DNA from 2 places in the Pseudomonas sp. AC255 genome. Region 1 is predicted to be linked to the other one. Evidence: predicted binding sites of a transcription regulator. Region 1 holds the regulator's gene; the other holds the start of a gene.
The links. Region 1 encodes FliA, which starts transcription of late flagellar genes. Its sites were predicted from a motif close to CTAAAGTTTNNNNNNNNNNNGCCGNTAA; they were not measured.
Positions count from the first base shown of each region.

Region 2: the regulator FliA is predicted to act here: its motif matches at 1,979-2,006, upstream of ACZZ0K_RS24935 (methyl-accepting chemotaxis protein).

Region 1 is NZ_OZ409841.1:3,553,047-3,556,750, reverse strand. It holds gene flhF (flagellar biosynthesis protein FlhF) at 1-521, shown strand, start outside; gene fleN (flagellar synthesis regulator FleN) at 638-1,468, shown strand; gene fliA (RNA polymerase sigma factor FliA) at 1,465-2,205, shown strand; gene ACZZ0K_RS16190 (chemotaxis response regulator CheY) at 2,373-2,744, shown strand; gene ACZZ0K_RS16185 (protein phosphatase CheZ) at 2,763-3,551, shown strand; gene ACZZ0K_RS16180 (chemotaxis protein CheA) at 3,605-3,704, shown strand, end outside.
Region 2 is NZ_OZ409841.1:5,541,814-5,545,517, forward strand. It holds gene ACZZ0K_RS24925 (NorM family multidrug efflux MATE transporter) at 1-847, opposite strand, end outside; gene ACZZ0K_RS24930 (LysR substrate-binding domain-containing protein) at 1,008-1,928, shown strand; gene ACZZ0K_RS24935 (methyl-accepting chemotaxis protein) at 2,117-3,704, shown strand, end outside.

The sequences.
Region 1 (3,704 bases):
AATTGAAAACCCTCGGGCGCATCCTCAACGTGCCGGTAACGCACGTCGATCCGGGTCAGTCGCTGGTGCAGGCATTGGATCCACTGCTACGCAAACGCGTGGTTTTGATCGATACTGCCGGCCTGCAAGCCAGTGATCCGGCGTTGCGCATGCAGCTTGAGAGCCTGGCCGGGCGTGGCATTCGCTCAAAAAATTATCTGGTCCTGGCAACCACCAGCCAGAAACAGGTTCTAACCGCCGCTTATCACAGTTACAAGCGTTGCGGGCTGGCCGGCTGCATCCTGACTAAACTGGATGAAACGGCCAGTCTCGGCGAAGTGTTGAGCCTGGCGATCAGTCATGAATTGCCGGTCGCGTACCTGACCGATGGCCCACGGATTCCGGATGATCTGCATCTGCCGCGTCGTCATCAATTGGTCAGCCGCGCCGTCAGCGTGCAAATGCAGGAAGAACCCAGCGAAGAAGCCATGGCTGACATGTTCGCTGATATCTATCACAGCCCGACCAAGCAGGTTGGCTGAGGTAATCATGAACAGTTTTTGTACCTACATCGATGGTCTGCCACGCATTGTTCCGATCAGGAACGCGCAGCCAGTAATGTGGCCTCCGTCTATGCAAGACAAGGTAAAGAAATAACATGGGCAGCATGCATCCCGTACAGGTGATCGCGGTGACCGGCGGCAAAGGTGGCGTCGGCAAGACTAACGTGTCAGTGAACTTGTCGCTGGCGCTGGCAGAGCTTGGCCGTCGGGTCATGCTGCTGGACGCCGACCTGGGCCTGGCGAACGTCGACGTTCTGCTGGGGCTGACACCCAAGCGCACACTGGCCGACGTCATCGAAGGCCGTTGCGAATTGCGCGACGTGCTGTTGCAAGGCCCGGGCGGGATTCGCATCGTGCCGGCGGCCTCCGGCACGCAGAGCATGGTGCACTTGAGCCCGGCGCAACACGCCGGCCTGATCCAGGCGTTCAGCGACATCGGCGACAATCTCGACGTGCTGGTGATCGACACCGCTGCGGGTATTGGTGACTCGGTAGTCAGTTTCGTACGCGCCGCCCAGGAAGTGTTGCTGGTGGTCTGCGACGAGCCGACTTCGATCACCGACGCTTACGCGCTGATCAAGTTGCTCAACCGCGACTACGGCATGAACCGCTTCCGCGTGCTGGCCAACATGGCGCAGAGCCCGCAGGAAGGGCGCAACCTGTTCGCCAAGTTGACCAAGGTCACGGATCGCTTCCTCGACGTCGCCCTACAATACGTCGGCGCCGTGCCATACGACGAAAGCGTGCGCAAGGCAGTGCAGAAGCAGCGCGCCGTCTACGAAGCCTTTCCCCGTTCCAAGTGCGCACTGGCCTTCAAGGCCATCGCCCAGAAGGTCGATACCTGGCCGCTGCCCGCCAACCCGCGCGGGCATCTGGAATTTTTCGTCGAGCGTCTCGTGCAGCAAACCGCAGGGCCTGTGATATGACCGCCAGTGGCATGAATCTTTACAAAAAGTCGGCGCGTGACGCGCAATACGAATTGATCGAGCGCTACGCGCCGCTGGTCAAGCGCATTGCCTATCACTTGCTGGCGCGCCTGCCGGCCAGCGTGCAGGTCGAAGACCTGATCCAGGCCGGGATGATCGGTTTGCTGGAAGTCTCGACCAAATACGACGCCAGCAAAGGCGCCAGTTTCGAAACGTACGCGGGCATTCGAATCCGCGGCGCGATGCTCGATGAAGTGCGCAAAGGGGATTGGGCACCACGCTCGGTTCACCGTAATACCAGGATGGTCAGCGACGCGATTCGCTCGATTGAAGCTAAAACCGGCCGTGACGCTAAAGATCACGAGGTTGCGGCCGAACTCCAATTGAGTCTCGACGATTACTACGGGATTCTGAATGACACCTTGGGCAGTCGCCTGTTCAGTTTCGACGACCTCTTGCAGGACGGCGAACACGAAGGGCTGCACGAGGATGGCGCCAGTGCTCATATGGAGCCGTCACGCGATCTGGAAGATGAACGCTTCCAGGCGGCGCTGGCGGACGCGATTGCCAATTTGCCGGAGCGTGAGCGACTGGTGTTGGCGCTGTACTACGACGAAGAGCTGAACCTCAAGGAAATCGGTGAAGTCCTTGGCGTCAGTGAATCGCGGGTCAGCCAGTTACACAGCCAGTGCGCGGCCCGTCTGCGGGGGCGTTTGGGGGAGTGGCGAGCGCGCTGAAGGCAGTGTGGGGACACTGCGAAACGAGGCTGGTGCGGTGATGAACGGCGCCGGTCTCGATCCGTTGTGCTCCAGACAAACTTTAAGTGCTGCGCCGATTGATTGAAGTGGCGCGTCCAGGTGCTGGGCGCGTTTAAGACTGCTTGGAGGTCGAATTGAACAAAGACATGAAAATCCTCATCGTTGATGACTTCTCAACGATGCGGCGGATCATCAAGAACCTGCTGCGCGATCTTGGGTTCACCAACACCGTCGAGGCCGACGATGGCACCACTGCCATTCCGGTGCTCAACAGCGGCAGCATCGACTTTCTGGTAACGGACTGGAACATGCCGGGCATGACCGGTATCGACCTGCTGCGTCACGTGCGCGCCGATGAAAAACTCAAGCACCTCCCGGTGTTGATGGTGACTGCTGAAGCCAAACGCGAGCAGATCATCGAGGCCGCTCAGGCCGGTGTGAACGGTTACGTAGTCAAACCTTTCACGGCTCAAGCGTTGAAAGACAAAATCGAGAAGATTTTCGAACGCATCGGCTGATGAATGCGCGGGGGAGCTATGGAGCATAACGAATCATCACAGGGCGATTTCGAATCGACCCTGAAAAAACACGCGGTCGAACTGGTCGAAAGCCTTGAAAAAGGCAAGTTCGGCGACGCGGTGCAACTGATCCATGAGCTCAATCAGACCCGTGACCGCGGCCTGTATCAGGAAGTGGGCAAGCTCACACGTGAACTGCACAGTGCGATCGTCAATTTCCAGATCGATCCGCACATGCCGCAGGCCGAGGAAGTGTCGCAAATCACCGACGCCACCGAACGCCTGGGCTATGTGGTCAAGCTGACGGAAGCCGCGGCCAACCGCACCATGGATCTGGTGGAAAGCGCCACGCCGGTGGTCAACAGTCTCGCTGATGAAGCGCAGACGTTGAGCGCCGATTGGGGCCGCTTCATGCGTCGCGAGGTCGGGGCTGAAGAGTTCCGTGAACTGGCGCGCCGGGTCGACGGTTTTCTGTCACGCAGCAGCACGGACAACCGTGCGGTGTCGAGCAACCTCAACGACATCCTGCTGGCTCAGGATTACCAGGACCTCACAGGTCAAGTGATCAAGCGTGTGACCCAACTGGTCACCGAAGTCGAAAGCAATCTGCTCAAACTCGTGCTCATGGCCAGTCAGGTCGACCGCTTTGCGGGCATCGAACATGACCGCGCCGCAATGCTTGCTGAAAAAGATCCACAAAAACATCTCTCGCAGGGTGAAGGTCCGCAGATTCATGCCGATAAACGAGAAGACGTTGTGTCCGGTCAGGACGATGTGGACGATTTGTTATCCAGCCTTGGATTCTAGAGTTTCGGAATTCGGGTTTTTTGGGTTTTTAGACCTGTAGGAGCACCCCATTAATGAGCTTCGGCGCCGATGAAGAGATCCTTCAGGATTTCCTGGTTGAGGCCGGCGAGATTCTTGAGCAACTGTCCGAACAACTGGTCGAGCTGGAAAGCC
Region 2 (3,704 bases), 2.0 Mb from region 1:
CCGACACGATCTGCAGGGCGATCTGATGCGCACCCATTTGCGTACTGCCCATGGTGCCCATGCACAACGCGGCAAAGGCAAACAGCCCGACTTCCACCGCATAGGTGCCGCCAATCGGCAGGCCCAGGCGCCAGAGTTCTTTCAGGTATTGCCGGTTCGGCCGCGACAGACCGGCGCGCAACGGATAAGCGTCATAAGCCGGATGCCGACGGATATGCCAGGCCAGCGCCAGTGCCATGCAGTTGGCGACAATCGCCGTGACCAGACCGATGCCGGTCAGACCCAGTTGCGGCAGGCCGAACATGCCGGTGATCAGCGCGTAGTTGAGCAGGAAGTTGGCCACCGTGCCGGCGAGGCTGATGACCATCACTGGCGTCGCCCGGCCGATTGCACTGGTAAAGCCGCGCAGAGCCATGAAGCTCAGATAACCGGGCAGGGCGAAGGGCAGGGCGATGAGGAATTGCCCGGCGGCGTTGACGTTGGTTTCGGTCTGGCCGAACAGCAGCAACACCGGTTTGAGGTTCCACAACAGCAGCCCGGCGCCGAGGGCCATCAGCCACGCCAGCCACAACCCGGCCTGTGTCAGGCGCGCGGCACCGATGATGTCGCCGGCACCCTGACGGATCGCCACCAGAGTGCCGACCGCTGCAATCACGCCGATGCAGAAAATCGACACGAACGAGTAGCTCGCCGCACCGAGGCCGCCACCGGCCAGCGCTTCGGGACTGAGGCGCGCCATCATCAGGGTATCGGTCAGCACCATCAGCATGTGCGCCAACTGCGAAGCAATCAGCGGCCCCGCCAGCCGCAGGATGGCCCAGAGTTCGGTACGCACAGGATGCTGCATGGTCATCACCACCCAAATATCAGAGGAAGCAGAAGAGCGTCGATTCTCGGCGCTTGGCAGGCTTTGCACAAAGGGATAAAAAGGATGGGTGGCATGATTAATACTCATCCTGAAACGTACCCGCCGAATTGGCTACATCCCCGCTACTGGAGCTTTTTGTATGTCCCGACGCCTTCCGCCGTTGTATGCCCTGCGCGCATTCGAAGCGGCAGCGCGACACAGCTCGTTCACCCGCGCGGCGGAAGAATTGTCGATCACCCAGAGCGCGGTCAGTCGGCACATGCGCACCCTTGAAGAACACTTCGCCTGCCGGCTGTTTCATCGCAGCGGGCGCAACCTGCAACTGACCGAATCGGCACGGCTGCTGCTACCCGGAATCCGCGAAGGCTTCGCCGCCCTTGAGCGCGCCTGCAATACCTTGCGTGCCGAGGACGACATCCTGCGCATGAAAGCGCCATCTACCCTGACCATGCGTTGGCTGCTGGCGCGGTTGAGTCGCTTCCGCCATTTGCAGCCGGGCAATGAGGTGCAATTGACCAGCGCATGGATGGATATCGATTCGGTGGACTTCAACAACGAACCGTTCGATTGCGCGGTGTTGCTCAGTGACGGGCATTTCCCGCCGGACTGGGAAGCGAGCCTGCTGTTTCCCGAGGAATTGATTCCGGTCGGCGCGCCGAACCTGCTCAATGATCAACCTTGGGATGTAGCGCGTCTGGCGACCGCCGAACTGCTGCACCCGACCCCGGATCGCCGTGACTGGCGCAGTTGGCTGGAGCGCATGGGTCTGTCCGAGCAAGTTTCGCTTAAGGGCGGGCAAGTGTTCGATACGCTGGAGCTGGGCATGATCGCGGCGGCGCGCGGCTACGGCGTTTCGATGGGTGATCTGTTGATGGTTGCCGAAGATGTTGCGCAAGGGCGCTTGAGCCTGCCGTGGCCTACGGCCGTCGCCAGTGGCCTGAATTATTACCTGGTCTGGCCAAAGCCGCGCCCGGGAGGTGAACGTTTGCGCCGCCTCAGCGATTTTCTGCAGAGCGAAGTCCGCGCCATGCAACTGCCGGCGGTGGCGCGCTTGAGCTGAAACGTTCGAGCCGGCACAATGCCACCACTGCGCCATACCCACGCAATGCGCTCAAGTATTCGGTTTTACCGCCGACTACGAGCTTGTGGAACCGTCGTGCCGGTTCCGCGTTACACCCCACTATTAGAATATTTTCCGGGCAATTACCGCGATCAAGGAGGATTCGGTGGCTCGGCCAGGAGCTGTTCATGTCTCAACCTCGTGCTCGGATCGCCTCGCAGCTGGGTCTTGCCCTTGCTGTGATACTGGCGATAGTCATCAGCGGCAGTACGGTGTTCGCCTTGCGTTCGCTGGATTCCGCCAACCTCGCCACCCGTGAAGAGCATCTGGCCAGTGAGGCCCGGCTGCTGGCCGATCAACTGAGTACCTTCCACGGTACGCTGCGCGAAAGCACCCTGCGCCTGAGCGGTCTGTTCGAAAAACGCTTCGGCAGTGGCCTGAGTGTGCACCCCGATCAGCCAGTGACCGTGGCCGGCGTGCAGACCCCGGGTCTGCATCTGGGCAACGAAGTGCTGAACAACAACTTCAAGGAAGTTGACGAGTTCAAGCAGATGACTGCCGGTGTGGCCACGGTATTCGTGCGCAGCGGCGAAGACTTCATTCGCGTCAGCACCAACGTCAGCAAGCAGGACGGCACCCGTGCCATCGGCACCGTGCTCGATCATGCCAACCCGGCCTACGCGAAGTTGATGGCAGGGCAGAGTTATGTCGGCCGCTCGTTGCTGTTCGAGCGCTACTACATGTCGCAGTACACACCGGTGCGCGATGCGGGCGGCAAGATCATCGCCGTGTTGTACGTAGGTTTCGATTACACCGACGCGCAGAACGCGCAGTTCGCCAATCTCAAGCGCTTCCGTATTGGCAAGACCGGCTCGCTGGCCCTGCTCGACGAGCAGAACAAATGGCTGGTGCCGATTGCCGGCGTCGAAAACCTGGATCAAGCCGCCCCGACCATCAACAACCTGGTGAAAACCCCGGGCAAGGGTGAGTTCTGGAGCGACAAGGGCGAGGACTTCTACAGCATCGCCGTGCCGTTCGAAGGTGGTCCGTGGTCGGTGGTGGCGAGCATGCCGAAAGCCGAGATCCGCGCGGTGACCTGGAGCGTCGGTACGCAACTGGCGATCGGCAGCCTGCTGGCGATGTTGCTTGCGGTCGGTTCCGTGGTCTGGCTGCTGCGCAGCAAACTCGCGCCGTTGGGCGATCTGGTGCGTCAGGCTGAGGCCTTGGGTGCTGGTGATCTGAGCGTGCGTCTGAACGTATCGAGCCACGATGAAATCGGGCAGCTGTCCCGCGCGTTCAACCAGATGAGCCAGGCGCTGTCGACCATGGTCGAGCACATCCGCCGCGCTTCGGAAGAGGTCAATAGCCGTGCGCAGGCGCTGTCCGGTTTGTCCGGTGGTGCTTACGAAGGCATGGAGCAACAGTCGGGCGAAATCACCAGCATGGCCGGCGCCGTGGAAGAGTTCAGCGCGACGTCGTTGAACATCGCCGACAACATGGGCGCGACCCAGCGCCTGGCGCAGGAAAACGCTCAGCAAACGCAGATCGGCCGCAGCTCGATGGAAGAAGCGTCGTCGTCGCTGGAGCAGATCGCCGGTGCGCTGAACAGCACCGCCAGCGTGATCAATACGCTGGGGCAGCGTTCGCAGGAAATCGGCGGCATCGTCGGTGTGATCACCTCGATCGCCGAGCAGACCAACCTGTTGGCGCTCAACGCTGCCATCGAAGCCGCGCGTGCCGGTGAGCAGGGTCGCGGTTTTGCCGTGGTCGCGGACG